DNA from 2 places in the Exiguobacterium sp. s189 genome. Region 1 is predicted to be linked to the other one. Evidence: a T-box and tRNA genes for the amino acid it is inferred to sense, from the RefSeq annotation. Region 1 holds a T-box; the other holds one or more tRNA genes.
What was found. The T-box of region 1 lies ahead of KNO99_RS13850 (valine--tRNA ligase). A T-box ahead of a tRNA ligase gene usually reads a tRNA of that ligase, here a tRNA-Val.
Positions count from the first base shown of each region.

Region 2: it has a tRNA-Val gene. The T-box ahead of KNO99_RS13850 (valine--tRNA ligase) is inferred to sense a tRNA for this amino acid. The anticodon was not compared.

Region 1 is NZ_JACSKM010000014.1:31,281-39,824, forward strand. It holds gene KNO99_RS13820 (protein adenylyltransferase SelO) at 1-1,176, shown strand, start outside; gene KNO99_RS13825 (hypothetical protein) at 1,266-1,442, shown strand; gene KNO99_RS13830 (hypothetical protein) at 1,439-1,633, shown strand; gene KNO99_RS13835 (hypothetical protein) at 1,630-1,806, shown strand; gene KNO99_RS13840 (hypothetical protein) at 1,823-2,578, opposite strand; gene KNO99_RS13845 (hypothetical protein) at 2,661-3,410, opposite strand; gene KNO99_RS13850 (valine--tRNA ligase) at 3,505-6,156, opposite strand; T-box leader at 6,214-6,436, opposite strand; gene hemL (glutamate-1-semialdehyde 2,1-aminomutase) at 6,484-7,788, opposite strand; gene hemB (porphobilinogen synthase) at 7,785-8,544, opposite strand, start outside.
Region 2 is NZ_JACSKM010000005.1:106,862-115,405, reverse strand. It holds gene KNO99_RS08385 (DMT family transporter) at 1-114, shown strand, start outside; gene KNO99_RS08380 (DMT family transporter) at 111-425, shown strand; gene KNO99_RS08375 (GNAT family N-acetyltransferase) at 497-1,054, shown strand; tRNA gene KNO99_RS08370 (tRNA-Val) at 1,142-1,214, shown strand; gene KNO99_RS08365 (DUF554 domain-containing protein) at 1,363-2,058, shown strand; gene KNO99_RS08360 (FeoB-associated Cys-rich membrane protein) at 2,079-2,297, opposite strand; gene feoB (ferrous iron transport protein B) at 2,309-4,285, opposite strand; gene KNO99_RS08350 (FeoA family protein) at 4,282-4,518, opposite strand; gene KNO99_RS08345 (pyrroline-5-carboxylate reductase family protein) at 4,662-5,450, opposite strand; gene yidD (membrane protein insertion efficiency factor YidD) at 5,643-5,912, shown strand; gene KNO99_RS08335 (alanine/glycine:cation symporter family protein) at 6,042-7,394, shown strand; gene KNO99_RS08330 (potassium channel family protein) at 7,412-7,777, opposite strand; gene KNO99_RS08325 (cytochrome P450) at 7,865-8,544, shown strand, end outside.

The DNA.
Region 1 (8,544 bases):
CTCATGCTTGGGGAGCACGTGACCCCGAACGGGAAACGTGTCGATGTGCAACTGAAGGGCTCTGGACCGACGGAGTACTCGAGAGGTGGCGACGGACGGGCCGCCCTCGGTCCGATGGTACGGGAATTCATTATCAGCGAGGCGATGCATGCGCTTGGCATCCCGACGAACCGGGCACTCGCCGTCGTGCAGTCCGGGGAAGCCATCATGCGTCAAGGTCCTAAGCACGGAGCCGTCCTGACCCGGGTCGCCTCGAGTCACTTGCGTGTCGGGACGTTCCAATTCGCGGCAGGTGCCGGCTCCATCGATGACGTCATCGCGCTCGCGGAGTTTGCGATCAAACGTCACGACTCAGACTTGATTGATGCACCCGATCGCTACGAACAGTTTCTCGGACGCGTCGTCGAAAGACAGGCGAGACTCATCGCCAACTGGCAACTCGTCGGGTTCATTCACGGGGTGATGAATACGGACAATATGTTCATCAGTGGAGAAGGTCTCGATTACGGACCGTGTGCGTTCATGGATACGTATCACCCGGAGACCGTCTTCAGCTCAATCGACCGGGAAGGACGATACGCCTACGGAAATCAACCGTACATCGGGTCTTGGAACCTTGCCCGACTCGCAGAGACATTACTGCCGCTCCTTGGGGAGACGAAAGAAGAAGCAGTCGATGTGGCAAACAAACAGCTCACCCGCTATACGGAGCTATATAAAGAAGCCTACTTTACCGGACTCGCGCACAAGATCGGCATATACGTCCGAAAAGACGGTGACGATGCACTAACCGATGATCTGCTCCGCTTGATGATGGAGACAGAAGCAGATTATACGAATACGTTCCGCTCGTTGACGCTCGGTGAAATCGATTCGATTTCATTCGTAACTCGGGAAGATGGGAAGGCATGGATCGATGCTTGGCAAAAACGCCTAAGCGAACAAGGTTTGCCGGATGAGGACGTAAGTCGAATCATGCGCCAATACAACCCGGCCGTCATTCCACGTAATCATCACGTCGAGAGAGCAATCCAAGCAGCAGAACGAGGCGACTTCGGTCCGACCGAGGCGCTACTCACGATTTTGCGTGACCCTTATAACTACGACCAACCATCTGAATACGTATCGGCAGGTCCAACTCGGACGTATCCGTATCAAACGTTTTGTGGCACATGAACCATTTCGCATTTGCGAGATGGTTTTTTTGAATCATTTTCCAATCTTTTAACGTAGGATAAGGTATTCCAAAAGGGAGGTACTTATATATGCGCTTACTCACCTCACTCGTCTCATTAGGATTTGCCTGTTTACTCGCACTCGAACTTTGGCAAGCCCCATACTTAAGCAATATCGTTTGGGCGATGCCCGTCTTTTTCTTGAGCGTGTCGTTCGTCCAGTACATGAAACATCTGAATGAGTCGGAATGGAGTGACACAAAATGAAAAAACTGATTCCATTGATGATCCTCATCACCACTTCAGCATCTTATGTAGTTTATAGTCTTTATTTAACTTTAGTCGATCAACCGATTCAGCCACAATTGACCGGTGTGGCGATTGGTCTTCTTTTCACGTCTTCATACTACATCACAACAGGCCGTGTGCCGTTTTGGAGTGAAGAGGAAGAGGCATGAAACGCATCTATATCGCTCTCTTGGTTATTGGTGCGGCTCTATATTCCACGTATATCGTCCACCTGTTTCGAATCGGTTTCACCACCCCACTGTATACTCAACTCCCAATGCTATTGGGGATTGGAATCATCGTCTGGTGGCTCGTACAAACAAGACCCGAACGTCGCTCTTAACGCTCGGGCCTTGATATTATTCTGAATCCCGAAAAGGAAACGATCCTGATGAAGGTTCCGGTAAAGAATCAGCTAGTGTCAACAACTCTTCTTCCGAGATATTTCCCGTTACGATGATCAATTTACCTTGAGATAAGTAATATAAGCCGTTCCCATATGCTTGCTCCAGTAGGTATGGTTTTGGCTGATCCGACATCTCCCCTTCGATTTCAGTGAAATTGTCCGTCTCAATGATACTGATGAGGTGTGTCTCATCGTATAACGTCCAAAGCTTCACCGGCCAATCGTTAACTGAATAGTCAGAGCTGATGACTTCCATCTCTTTGACTGGAAGATTTAATCCCTGAGTAGACGAACTGGACGTATCGGGTACCCCGAAGCGTTGCATCCCGCGTTGCGCCCATCCCTTCTTACCATCATGAATGAATACGCCAAACGGGTTCGCACGGTCTGGGACGGTCATCGCAACTAAACCGATTCCTCCGACCATCGTCTCCGTTAACATGTGATCCTTCGACAACTGTTTTGTCGAGCCATCTTCATATTGAAGAGTGATTTGTGCTACGACCGCGTCCGAGACCTTTTCTGTCCCTGGTGGTACTTCGGCAATCATCGTCCCTGTCACTTCTGCGTCGGGAAATTGTGATTCATCGATTCCTTCCACTTGCTCTACTTTTTCCACCTCACCCGTCTCCACAGACTTCGTCTCTTCAGGTGTCGTACACCCCGATAATCCCAATACAAGAACACACATTACCCCAATTCTTCTCATCTCGTAGCCCCTTTTCAATGATTGCTAATGTTTACTTTCACCAAAGCACCAACACAAAATCTCTTTTGTACATAAAGGATCTTTATTCTGTATCATCGAAAGGAAACGACACAGATGAAGGTTCCGGTAAAGAATCAGCTAGTGTCAACAGCTCTTCTTCCGAGAGGTTTCCTGTCACGAGAATCAGTTTGTCTTGACTGATGTAGTAGATTCCATTGCCGCTCGGCTGGTTCAATCGATCATACTCCACTCCATCTGCATGACGATTGATTCGCTCACCGTCTCCCACACTGAATGCATCGGTCATCAAAATGGTGACTAGTTGCGTCTCATCATATAACGTCCACAGTTTTACAGGTCGTTCCACGTCATCGATTTCACTATCGATTGTATACATCAAATCTTGTGGGAGCGCCAAGTCGTGACGTCTTTTATCAGAAGCGTCAGTAATCCCAAAATGCTTCATCCCGTGCATGACCCATTCCTTGTCACGTGAATAGTGATATACCCCGAAGGAAGGTGTTTGGTTCGGATGACCAATCGCGATCAATCCGATGTCTCCGACTGTCGTCTCATAGATGACATCGTTTTTAGAAAGGTGTCCTTCTGACCCGTCCTTGTATTGAAGTGTAATTTGCTGAACCACCGCATCTGATAGCGATTCGGTGCCTTTTGGTACATCTTCAACTAGCGTACCTACCCATTCAGGCGAGGTGGTCACTTCAATCGTCTCAACTTCATCTCTGTCTTTCTTTATAGACTTCGTCTCTTCTGATGTCGTACATCCAGTCAGCCCCAACACAAGAACACACATTAACCCGATTCGTTTCATCTTGTATCCCCTTTTCTACATCTACCTCTCCAAATTCTACCAAAACACAAAAAAACCTTCTTCAGAGAATTAATCTCCAAAGAAGGTCCATGTCTTATTTACGCAACTCTTCCAAACGGGCGCGGACCGCGTCACGCTTGTCGAGGTAGTCTTTTTCTTTTGCTTTTTCTTCGTCAATGACGTGAGCCGGTGCCTTGGCGATGAAGCCTTGGTTTCCGAGTTTCTTCTGTACGCGCTCGACTTCTTTCTCATACTTCGCCACTTCTTTTTCAAGACGCGCGATTTCTTCTTCGAAGTTGATGAGGTCTGCGAGCGGGATGAAGAGCTCCGCGCCTGTCATGATCGCTGACATCGACTTATCCGGAGCCGTGAGGCCACGTCCGATTTCGAGCTCTGTCGCGTTCGTGAACTTGCCGATCGTCATTTCGTTCGCGCTCAAGTAACCTTGTGTCGCATCGTCGCTCGTCGAGATGAAGAGCTGGATTGGTTTCGACATCGGTGCGTTCACTTCGGCACGGATGTTACGAACCGAGCGGATGACGTTCATCACAGCTTCAAACGCTGGAACTGAATCTGCGAAGTGAAGGTCGTCACGACGCGTCGGGTAGCTTGCACGAACGATTGAATCGCCTTCGTGCGGCAAGTGCTGCCAGATTTCTTCTGTCAAGAACGGCATGAACGGGTGCATGAGACGCATGATTGAATCGAGCGTATGCGCGAGGACCGAACGTGTCGTGTGCTTCGCTGCTTCGTCCTCACCGTAGAGCGTGAGTTTCGCCATCTCGATGTACCAGTTACAGAACTCTTCCCAGATGAAGTTGTACAAGTAGCGACCTGCTTCACCGAACTCGTACTTGTCGACGAGGCGTGTCACTTGGTCGATCGTATCGTTCAAGCGTGTCAAGATCCACTTGTCGGCAAGCGTCTTCTCGCCCGTGAGGTCGATCTCTTCCACTTTGAGTCCATCCATGTTCATGAGAGCGAAACGGCTCGCGTTCCAAATCTTGTTCGCGAAGTTCCATGTCGACTCGATCTTCTCCCAATAGAAACGAAGGTCGTTCCCTGGTGTCGAACCTGTGAGGAGGAACCAACGGAGTGAATCGGCTCCGTACTGGTCGATGACTTCCATCGGGTCAACGCCGTTACCGAGTGATTTCGACATCTTGCGTCCTTCCGAGTCACGGATGAGACCGTGGATGAGGACATCGTTGAACGGTTGCTTCCCTGTGAACTCGAGTGATTGGAAGATCATGCGTGATACCCAGAAGAAGATGATGTCGTATCCCGTAACGAGCGCGCTCGTCGGGAAGTAGCGGTTGAAGTCCGGTGCGTCCGTATCCGGCCAGCCCATCGTTGAGAACGGCCAAAGCGCTGACGAGAACCATGTGTCGAGGACGTCTTCGTCTTGTGTCCAGTTCTCACTGTCCGCTGGTGCTTCTTTTCCTACATACACTTCGCCTGTCTCGTTATGATACCAAGCCGGGATGCGGTGGCCCCACCAAAGTTGACGGCTGATACACCAGTCGCGGATGTTCTCCATCCAACGGAGGTATGTGCCTTCGAAGCGTTCTGGGACGAAGTTGACTTTCGTGTCGGCGTTTCCTTGTGCTTCAAGTGCCGCTTTCGCGAGTGGCTCCATATCAACGAACCATTGTTTCGAAAGGTATGGCTCGATGACTGCGCCTGAACGCTCTGAGTGACCGACCGAGTGCGTGTGCGGCTCAATCTTCACGAGTGTGCCGTCCGCCTCTAAGTCTTTGACGAGTTGCTTGCGGCACTCGAAGCGGTCGAGCCCTTCGTACTTGCCAGCGTTCTCGTTCATCTTCCCGCCTTCGTCCATGACGAGGATGCGTGGAAGTTCGTGACGGTTTCCGATTTCAAAGTCGTTCGGGTCGTGGGCTGGCGTAATTTTCACGCAACCTGTACCGAACTCCATGTCAACGTAGTCGTCCGCAACAATCGGAATCTCACGGTTCATGACCGGAAGCATGATCGTCTTGCCGATGAGGTGTGTGTAACGCTCATCTTTCGGGTTGACGGCAACCGCCGTATCCCCGAGCATCGTCTCAGGACGTGTCGTCGCGATTTCGATGTGACCTGAACCATCAGCGAGTGGATACTTCATGTGATAGAACGCACCCTCGACTTCTTGGTAAATAACTTCGATATCCGAAACGGCCGTCTTTTGAGCCGGGTCCCAGTTGACGATATATTCGCCACGGTAGATCAAACCTTTTTCATACAAGCGAACGAATACTTCTTGAACGGCTTTTGAGAGCCCTTCGTCGAGTGTGAAGCGTTCACGTGAATAGTCGAGGCCGAGACCGAGTTTAGACCATTGGTCACGAATCGTCTTCGCGTACTCGTCTTTCCATTCCCACGTCTTCTCGAGGAATTTCTCACGTCCGAGGTCGTAACGCATGACGCCTTCTTCGCGGAGTTTTTGTTCAACTTTCGCCTGTGTCGCGATGCCGGCATGGTCCATCCCTGGAAGCCAGAGCACGTCATAACCTTGCATGCGCTTGAGGCGCGTCAACAAGTCTTGGAGCGTCGTGTCCCAAGCGTGACCGAGGTGTAGTTTCCCCGTAACGTTCGGTGGTGGGATGACGATTGTGTACGGTTGTTTCGAATCGTCCTCGTCTGCTTTAAATACATCGTTTTCTAACCAGTAGTCGTACCATTTTGACTCCGTCGCACTTGGGTCGTACTTCGTCGGCATGGTAATTTCATTTGTCTCATGGGCCATGTGTGGCGCCTCCTCTATTTCTTAATGAACACAAAAACGGCTTCTCTCGTCCTATACGCTAAGGACGAAAGAAGCCGTGATCTTCCGCGGTACCACCTTAGTTCGCCAACAAGTGGCGCACTCAAAATCGAATAACGGTCGATGGACCGAACTTTCTTACTCCATTCAGAAAGTCAGCTCCGAGGCGACTTCCGCGTCCATCCCTCGCAACCTTTCACCAAGCGGTCGCGTCTCTAAAAAGGAATGGATGATGCGTACTACTCCTCATCAAAGCAATTCATCATATCTGTTAAATAATTGTAGCGACAGAAACGTCAGCAGTCAAGATTAGAGTGAAAACTCTTCTTGAAGCTCCTTGAACGTCGCTTCGACCGCTGCGATCGTCTTCTCGATATCCTCATCCGTATGCGCCGTCGAGAGGAACAATCCTTCGAACTGTGATGGTGGCAAGAATACGCCGCGCGCTGCCATCTTCTGATAGTACGAACGGAACATCTCGAGGTTCGCCGATTTCGCTTTCTCGAAGTTCGTCACTTTCTCATTCGTGAAGAAGAAACCAAACATCGAGCCGGCACGGTTCGTGTCGTGCGGGATGTTGTATTTCTCACCAGCTTGCGTGAAACCTTCCGCGAGACGGTCTGCCTTACGCTCGAACTCCGCATAGTGCTCTGGTTTGAGTTGAGAGAGTGTCGTGTAACCGGCAATCATCGCGAGTGGGTTACCTGAGAGCGTACCCGCTTGATAGATCGGACCTTGCGGCGCGATCTGTTCCATGATTTCACGTTTCCCGCCGTAAGCACCGACCGGAAGTCCACCACCGATGACCTTACCGAGACATGTGAGGTCCGGTGTGACACCGAAGTATCCTTGTGCACAGTTGTACCCGACACGGAAGCCCGTCATGACCTCATCAAAGATGAGAAGCGCGCCATTTTGTTCCGTGATTTCACGAAGTCCTTCGAGGAACCCTGGTTGTGGTGGCACGAAGCCCATGTTTCCAGCTGCTGGTTCGACGATGACACCAGCGAGGTCGTCACCGTATTTCTCAAACGCGACGCGGACAGCGTCCAAGTCGTTGTAAGGAACGGTGAGCGTATGGCTCGCGAGCTCTTTCGGTACACCTGGTGAGTCCGGGAGACCGAGTGTTGCGACACCAGAACCGGCTTTAATGAGAAGCGAGTCGCCGTGTCCGTGGTAGCATCCTTCGAACTTCAAGATCTTCGTCTTCCCTGTATAGCCGCGTGCGAGGCGAAGTGCCGCCATCGTCGCTTCCGTACCCGAGTTGACCATGCGGACCATCTCGATTGATGGGACGCGGTCGATGACGAGTTCTGCCATCTTCGTCTCGAGCTCGGTCGGCGTACCGAACGTCCAGCCTTTTTCAGCTTGTTCTTGAATCGCTTTCGTGACGACAGGGTCACGGTGACCGAGGATGAGGGGTCCCCATGAGAGGACGTAATCGATATACTCGTTGCCGTCGATGTCATAGACGCGTGAACCTTCACCACGTTCGGCGAAAATCGGCGTCATACCGACCGATTTGTAGGCACGGACCGGACTGTTGACACCGCCTGGCATGAGTGGGCGGGCTTGTTCGAACGCTTCTTGTGAGCGTGTTTGGTTGTATGTCATGCGTAGTCTCCTTCCAAATAGCGACAGACGTCTTTTGCGAAATACGTGACGATGAGATCGGCACCGGCACGCTTGAATCCGACCATCGTCTCCATGACGATGCGTTCTTCGTCAACCCAGTCGTTGAGTGACGCGGCTTTGATCATCGCGTACTCTCCGCTCACGTTATACGCCACGATTGGCATATCGAGTGAGTCGCGCATATCACGGATGATGTCCATGAACGCGAGAGCCGGTTTGACGATCATGAAGTCGGCACCTTGTTCGACGTCCGATTGTGACTCGCGGAACGCCTCACGACGGTTCGCCGGGTCCATCTGATAGCCTTTACGGTCGCCTTCACCTGGAGCCGATTGGGCAGCGTCACGGAACGGTCCGTAATACGCCGACGCATATTTTACGCCATAGCTCATGATTGGGATGTGGCTGAATCCGTTTTGGTCGAGACCTTCACGGATGGCTGCGACGAATCCGTCCATCATCGAGCTCGGCGCGATGATATCGGCACCCGCTTGTGCTTGCGTGATCGCTGTCTGGACGTGAAGTGGAAGCGATGCGTCGTTATCGACGTCCCCGTCCTTCACGAGACCACAGTGACCTGTAGACGTGTATTCACACAGGCACGTATCGGCGATGACTGTGAGCTGTGGCGCCCACTCTTTCACTTTACGGATCGCTTCTTGGACGATACCGTGGTCGTGATACGCTTCACTGCCTTCCGGGTCTTTATGTTCCGGCACGCCGAACAAGAGCACG
Region 2 (8,544 bases), on a different contig from region 1:
GTCGGTGCTCTTCTTTTTGACGAGGCGCTCAGCGGCTGGAAACTTTTACTTGTGACGACGTTGATCATCGGAATCATCGGGTTGAAACAAGTGACAGGAGGAGAAGAAGCATGAGTTGGGTATATTTGATCGGTGCAGGGATTGCTGAGATGACAGCCGTTTTCTTTATGGGGAAATCAAAAGGGTATCAAATTTTAAAATGGTCAATCTTATCGATTTTGTCGTTCGCGCTCAGTTTTTATTGGCTCTCGAAGTCGCTTGAAGACATTCCGTTAAGCTTGGCTTACTCCATCTGGGTCGGAATCGGAGCCGCAGGTGGCGTCATTCTAGGCATGCTCTATTTAAATGAGTCCAAAAGCCGCTGGCGTATCTTTTATCTGATGATGATTATCGGCAGTGTGGTCGGATTAAAAGTTGTATCGTAAAGGATTGAAACAAGCTGAAAACGGGAATTGAATAATTCAGATTATGAGATGGAAGAAAGGGGCGGAAAACGATGCATCTTGTTGAGTTGCAGTCCGAACGTTTGCGGTTTGAGCCGTACACGATCTCTGATTTCTATTTTGTTAAGTCGCTTCTCCAAGATCCTCGGGTGATGCGCTTCATCAGTCCGGATGGGAGACCGTATACAGACGAACAAACAATCGAATGGTTCGAACGTCAATTGGCCCGCTATGAAACGGGACGCCAGACGGGACTATTGAAGCTGATGACGTTCGAAAGTGATGAACCGATTGGTCATGCAGGTACGTTGCTTCATGAGTTAGACGGTAAACTCGAGCTAGAAGTCGGTTATTGGTTGTCACCGAAGCATTGGCATATGGGTTACGGACGTGAGGCGGCCGCGCGATTGATGCAGTATGCCTTCACTGAAGGAGAGAAGGAAATCATTTCACTCATTCATCCAGAAAACGTTCCGTCTCAGCGTGTGGCTAAAGCGAACGGTCTTCATTGGGACCGTGACACCTTATATCAGAACATGCTCGTCTCCGTTTATGCGGGTAATTTGGAACGCCTCTGCCGGCATATTGATCGCCAGCAGATGACTCGTTAAAAAAGTCTGTAAAAAAATAAAAAAAGTTGTTGCCAACTTAATAGTTTCTTGATATATTAATAGTGTCCTTAAGAGAGGACACGACCTGATTCTGTAGCTCAGCTGGGAGAGCGCTACCTTGACAGGGTAGAGGTCGCTGGTTCGAGCCCAGTCAGAATCACTTGGGTGCCAAACCCTCGAGAAACCCACCGGAACATGGGTTTCCGCGAAGCCACTTCTTGCGAGAAGTGGCTCTTTTTTGTATATTGACACGGCACGAAAGCAATTGGTATATTCCTTTCAATACATAAAGAAACGGGGAATGCGACATGGTGCTAACGGGAACCCTCGTCAATGCCGGATTAATCGTCATCGGGTCATTGTTAGGTCTCTTATTTCACCGCATTCCAGAGCGTATGAAAGAGACGGTGACGGCAGCAATCGGGCTTGCGGTCATCTTGCTCGGCATTCAAATGGGGATGAAAAGTGAAAACTTCTTGATTGTCATCGGAAGTCTTGTCGTTGGGTCTGCGCTCGGGGAATGGTGGAAGTTAGATGAAGTATTGAATGAAATCGGCTATCGTCTTGAACGGCGTCTCGGAAGTCAATCGAGTGTAGCGGAAGGGTTCGTTACAGCAACGCTCATCTTTGTCATCGGTGCGATGGCAATCATTGGGGCGCTCGATAGTGGGTTACGTGGCGATCATGACGTCCTGTATACGAAAGGATTGATTGATGGATTTACAGCCCTCGTGTTGAGTTCGACGCTTGGCATCGGTGTGATGTTTTCAGCAGTACCTGTACTCATCTATCAAGGCGGAATCGCACTACTCGCCATTCAAATCATGAAATTCATTCCAGAGTCGCTTATGGACAGCTTTATTTTAGAGATGACCGCGACCGGTGGGGTAATGATTGTGGCGATTGGCTTGAACTTGGTTGGTATTACAAAAATACGAGTGGCTAACTTATTGCCTGGCATTCTTGTGGTCGCGATGATTGTCACGACGATCCATATGCTATAAGAAAAAAGACTGAATTCGATTCAGTCTTTTTTCGTGGTTGAATGCAAAGCTGAAGGCTCTTTTTGTAAAGCTTCCGCAATGATTTTATCCCAATCGGCTGCGTCGCATGCCGTTGTACAGGTCGGTTCAATTTCACATGTTGCACATTTCCCGCCTTTTGCTTTACGTGTGTAGCGGTAAAGCGAAAATGCGGCATATCCAAAAACAATGAATCCGATGAGTAGGTCAAAGAATGACATGATCTTCCTCCTTACGCAAATCCGAATAAGCGACCAACTTGATAAATGATCAGTGACACGACATAGGCAACGCCAAGACCATATAAACTGGCGAACCACGTCAACTTAGCACTACCAACTTCTCGCCGGATGACCGCGACTGTCGCCAAACAAGGGACATACAGCAAAACGAATGCCATGAAGCTATAGGCGCTGAGCGGGGTAAAGATGGGCAATAGCGACTCCGATAAATCTGATTCGCCGACCGCATAGATGATTGCCATTGTAGACACGACAACTTCTTTTGCCAAGAATCCGGTAATGAGCGAGGCGCCTGCTTGCCAAGTCCCAAATCCGAGAGGGATGAGTACTGTCGCAATCAATCCACCAATCATGGCCAAGAAGCTCTCGTTCATCGGTACATCAAAGCCATTTGGACCTGAATAGGCAAGTAGCCAGATGAACACAGAACCACCAAAAATAAATGTACCCGCTTTTCGAACGAATCCTTTGGCTTTTTGCCAAGTGCTACGCCACAACGTTAGTCCTTGAGGGACACGATATGGGGGTTGTTCGACGATGAATAAGCTTGTCTGATCTTCAGCGGCTAGTGCCTTCGTAAAGATTTTTGCGGCAATCAAGGCAAGGAAAATTCCAAGCATGTAAAGCGAGAGAACGACGAGCGCTTGATGAGTGGCAAAGAAACTTGCCGCAAACACAGCGTAAATCGGAAGTCGGGCCGAACAAGACATGAACGGTGAGATGAAGATGGTAACAAGACGTTCTCGTTCCTCTTCCACCGTTCGGGCAGCCATGATTCCAGGGACGTTACATCCGAACCCGATAATCATCGGGATGAAGCTTTTTCCGTTCAGCCCTACGAGTTGCATGAAACGGTCCATCACGATGGCGACCCGAGCCATATATCCCGAGTCTTCCAAAAATGAAATGAAGAAAAAGAGTACAAAGATTTGCGGGACGAAAACCAATACGCCCCCGACACCTGCAATGACGCCGTCTACGAGAAGGGCTTGAATGAATGGAGAAGCGCCTACAGCCTCTAACATCCAAACCGTTCCTGATGTGATCGGACCAGACAATAGTCCGTCTAACGCATCGGAGAGCGGTGCACCAATCCAGTTGAATGTCACATGAAACAGCGCATACAGGACCCCGAAGAAGATGGGCAAACCTAAAATGGGATGTGTCACAACGGCATCGATACGATCGGTCATCGTCACGTCCTGTGCATTTTGATTTTCAATGACTTGGTGTCGAATCTGTTTCGCCCAATCGCGACGACGCTCAGTGATATGTGCGTGTGCAAAACGTCCGAGAGTGGCTTCGAGATGCTTACGAACGGTGACGACATCCGGGAAAGACGTCTCTAAATGGTCAACGATGATTCGATTCCCAGCCAAGTATTGAATCGCAATCCAACGATCTGTTCTCGAAAGGCCCGTTAAACGAAGGATTTGTGTAATCGCTTCTTCTGTTTCAAGACCATAGTTCAACTCGAACGGTTGACGTTTTTCCATTTGGATCGATGAGAGCAAGACATCACATCCATCTCCCGTTCGTGCCGTAATGGGGAAGACATCTACTTGAAGGAGTGCTTTTAATTTGTCGAGATCAACATGCATCCCACGGCTTTCCGCTACGTCAACCATGTTTAAGCCGATTTGAAGCGGACGTCCCATCTCTAAAAGTTGTAGCGTGAGTTGTAAGTTTCGTTCTAGCTGCGAGGCATCGACGATGTTAATCATCCCGTCAAACGGTTCGTGAAGTAAGAAACGAGAAACAATGGCCTCATCTGCTGAGAGCGGGTCTAGGTCGTATACACCAGGCAAGTCGATGAGCTGTCCAACTTTCCCGTGCAACTGACCAACTTTTTGTTCGATTGTGACGCCTGCCCAGTTCCCGACGTGGGCGAACGAGCCTGTCAATCGATTAAATAATGAAGTTTTTCCTGTATTTGGGTTGCCAATCAATGCGATTCGTTGATTCATGGCACAATCACTCCGATTTTTTCGGCATCTGATCTTCGGATGGCGATAGTTTGTTGATGATCTACTTGTTCAATCGTGAGCGGTCCTGAAAAAATAGCTTTTCGTTTTACTCGTACCGAACACCCTTCATAAAATCCAAGTGAAATCATTCGGCGGCGCAAGCGATCATCAATTTTTGTCAAATCAGATAGAATGACGGTTTGATTCAACGTGATATGACGTAATCGATTCATAATACCCTTCCTATCTTTTGATAACGATTCTCATTCGCTATCGTATCACGTTCACAGGAAAAGTGAAATATTGTTCATGTAAAAAGTTATATTTGATAATGAATAAGGTCGAGTGAACATAAAAAAGCGTAAACGAATATCGTTTACGCCTCTTCAATCGTTTCATGCTCTTCTTTAGCGCTCTCACGTAAGGCTGAAGCCATCACGTCGGCAAGGTTACGCTCACGCAGTACACCGACACCTCGGTCTGTCGGTCCACCGGGAGCAGCCACGTCAGCAATCAGTTCATTCGTTGCGCGTGTCTCGTGTGAAAGTAACTCAGCTGAGCCTTTCATTGCTTGGGCGACAATTTGACGAGCCGTCGCTTCATCGTATCCGACATCGGTTAAGACCGGTGTCATCGCACCGACAATCTCATAAAAGAAGGCCGGGCTACAACCCGCGGCTGCCATGAATGCAGACATCGTCTTCGCATCCGTGATGGCCGTTCGACCGACACGCTCAAAGAGGGCAGTCGCTTTTGCGCGATCGGCATCATCTGTTTCAGGACCGAACCATAAGCCTGTCATCCCGCTCCGGTATGCGACAGGCGTGTTCGGCATGGCGCACACGGCTGGTAAGCCTGAAGCTTCTTCTAACTGACTCGGTTCGATGTGTGCCGCGACAGATACGAGAAGTGGGTTTTTCCACTCTTTCGATTCCACGTACGGAATGACACCATCCGGTTGCATCGCTAATACGACGATCTCATAGTCGTTGACGTTTTCTTCTTCGACGATGTGAACACCGAGCTCACCTTGCAGTGTGAGCAATCGCTCCCGGTCACTTCGGTTCGTCATCGTGATGTTTGTCGGTTCGATCCCAGAGTCAATCCATCCTCGAACGAGTGCCTCACTCATAGATCCTGCGCCGACCATTAGTAATTGTTTCATCATTCGTCACCTCTTCTTTTCGATTCGGTCAATAGTTATGTTGACTATCATAACAAACTTGCTCTTGAATATCGCCCAACTTGCTCATTTGTAAGGAGATGGAAAAGGATTTGATACATAAAACGATGCACATGACAAACGTTTCAAATCGCGCTATGATGGCACTAATTCAAAAGAGTGAGGCGAAATCGTGTGAAACGTGTACTAGTAAAAGGGATTCAAGGTTATCAACGCTTTATTTCACCATTAAAGCCGCCGACATGCCGATTTTATCCGAGCTGTTCGCATTACGGGATTGAAGCAATTGAAAAACACGGGGCCGTCAAAGGGAGTTATTTAACCGCTCGCCGACTGATCCGTTGCCAACCGTTTCACCCAGGTGGGCTCGATTATGTACCGGATACATTTGATTGGAAAGCGCCTTTGCAACGAGAGAAGCCTGAGTCGCAGCGAGACGATTAAATTCGTCTCGCTGTTTTTGTACAGATGTACGTTTTGAACAGTTGTTTTAGCACAATACTTTTGCATTGTTCTAAGTATTCTGAAAAAATAGGGATGTACACTATTTTTCGGGGAAAGGGGATACTTTGTATGGGGCAATCATTTAGTGAATGGGTGAGTACGGCATCCAATTTTGTATGGGGACCACCGCTTTTAATTTTGCTTGTGGGGACAGGCATTTACTTGACGGTGCGTCTAGGTGGGATTCAAATCACCAAATTACCGTATGCGTTGAAATTGGCGTTTTCGAAAAACCAGGATCAATCTTCTAAAGGGGATATCAGTCACTTTCAGGCGCTCATGACCGCGCTTGCGGCGACCGTCGGTACGGGGAATATCGTCGGGGTGTCGACAGCGGTTGTGTTAGGAGGGCCGGGAGCCATCGTCTGGATGTGGGTATCCGGATTCTTTGGGATGGCAACGAAGTATGCGGAAGCTGTTCTGGCTGTAAAGTATCGGGTCACGGATGAACGCGGTCAGATGGCTGGTGGACCGATGTATTATCTGGAACGAGGATTGAATCAACGCTGGTTAGCAGTAGCATTTGCGGCATTTGCCTCGATTGCGGCTTTCGGGATTGGTAATGGGGTCCAAACGAACTCTGTCGCGCTCGCGCTCAAAACGACATTTGATGTACCACTCTACATATCAGGAATTCTCATCATGATTTTTACAGGGGCAGTCATTCTTGGAGGCGTGCGTTCGATCGGAAAAGTAGTCAGCTATTTTGTTCCTGTCATGATCGCCTTTTATTTAGGTAGTGGTCTATTGATCATGATCATGAACTACTCGCTTATTCCAGATGCATTCGCGCTGATCTTTAGCAGTACGTTCAGTGCAGAGGCTATCGGTGGAGGCGCGATTGGGGCAGCTATTCGTTACGGGGTCGCACGTGGTGTGTTCTCGAACGAGGCGGGTCTTGGTTCCGCTCCGATTGCTGCAGCGGCAGCGAAAACAGATATGCCTGGTCGTCAAGCGCTCGTCTCGATGACACAAGTCTTCTTGGACACGCTTGTCGTCTGTTCGGTGACAGGGTTGACACTCGTCATGGGTGGTCAAATCGGGACAGGACTAGAAGGGGTGGAATTGACTTCGGCCACATTCGAACTGTTCCTCGGTCCGGCAGGTGGCTACATTGTCACGATCGGTCTCGTCCTATTCGCTTACTCGACCGTTCTCGGTTGGTCGTATTACGGCGAACGGTCCATCCATTACTTGTTTGGGCAAAAGTCGATTCTTCCATATCGGATTGCTTTCGTGCTCGTCGCCGGTCTCGGTGCCATGACGACCAATTTGAATTTGGTATGGGCGCTATCCGACGTCTTCAACGGTTTGATGGCCATTCCGAACTTGATTGGTCTCTTGTTCTTGTCGGGCGTTGTCATTGCCGAAACGAAACGATTCAATCAACAGCTTGAAATTGAGAATCGAAAAGTATCTTAAACGCATCGACGCCATCCTCATGAATCAGAGGGTGGCGTCTTTTGTTTTGCTTCCAATTCATCAAGTCGTGCTTTTTGTAAGTGGTCAAATACTTTTGTGATGAAACCGACCATAATGCCGACCCCCGTTAACACATATCCGATTGTGAAAATTTTGCCGATATCTGTCTGAGGGGCGAAGTCACCATATCCGATGGTCGTCAATGTGATGACGCTGAAGTAAAGTGCGTCCAACCAACGCATCGCCTCGAACCGTGTGTAAAACAGCGTACCGGACAGAACAGTGAGAAAGGCGAGGCTAAATAACACTTGAAACTCGGGGTCGCGGAGACCGCGCCAAATTCCGCGGACAATCCGGCGTAATGTCAGTAAGAACGGTAGCATGTCACTCGCTCCTTTCGATATTAGGTTTGTTCGCTAACAACGGGGGAACATCCTTTATAGTTCGAAAAAAGAGAAAGGGTGAGTAGGATGGGGAAAGTCATTCCAAAGCAAGAAGGGCTCGACCATAGTGTCGATTTTCTACGGGAAGGATATTTGTTTGTGGCGAATCGACGTAAAAGTTTTCAGTCGAATATTTTTGAAACGCGTTTGCTCGGAGAACGCGTGATTTGTCTCGGAGGAGAGGACGCTGCTGCCTTGTTCTATGATGCGGACAAATTTACACGTCAGGATGCCGCGCCGAAACGTCTTCTCAAAACCCTATTCGGGGAAGATGGGGTGCAAACATTGAATGGGACGGCACATACACACCGAAAGCGAATGTTCATGTCATTGATGACGAAGGAAAACATCGATCGTCTGCTTCGATTGACGGACCGTGAATGGAAAAGAATCCGGCATGCTGGAGAAGAAATCGTTTTATATGACGAGGCACAACAGGTATTGATGAAAGCCGTCTGTGAGTGGGCGGGAGTTCCGCTTGCACTAGACGAAGTAGCGAAGCGGACCGATGAGATGAGATTGTTATTTGAATCGGGTACTTCGTTAGGTCCAACTTATTTGCAAGGGCGGAAGGCAAGAAGTTCGGCCGAGGCGTGGATTCGACAGATGGTCAAAGAAGTACGGTCAAATCGATTATTACCGAATAAACAGACGGCACTTTATGAGTTCGCGTGGCATCGAGATGAATCTGGTGAGTTGTTGCCTGA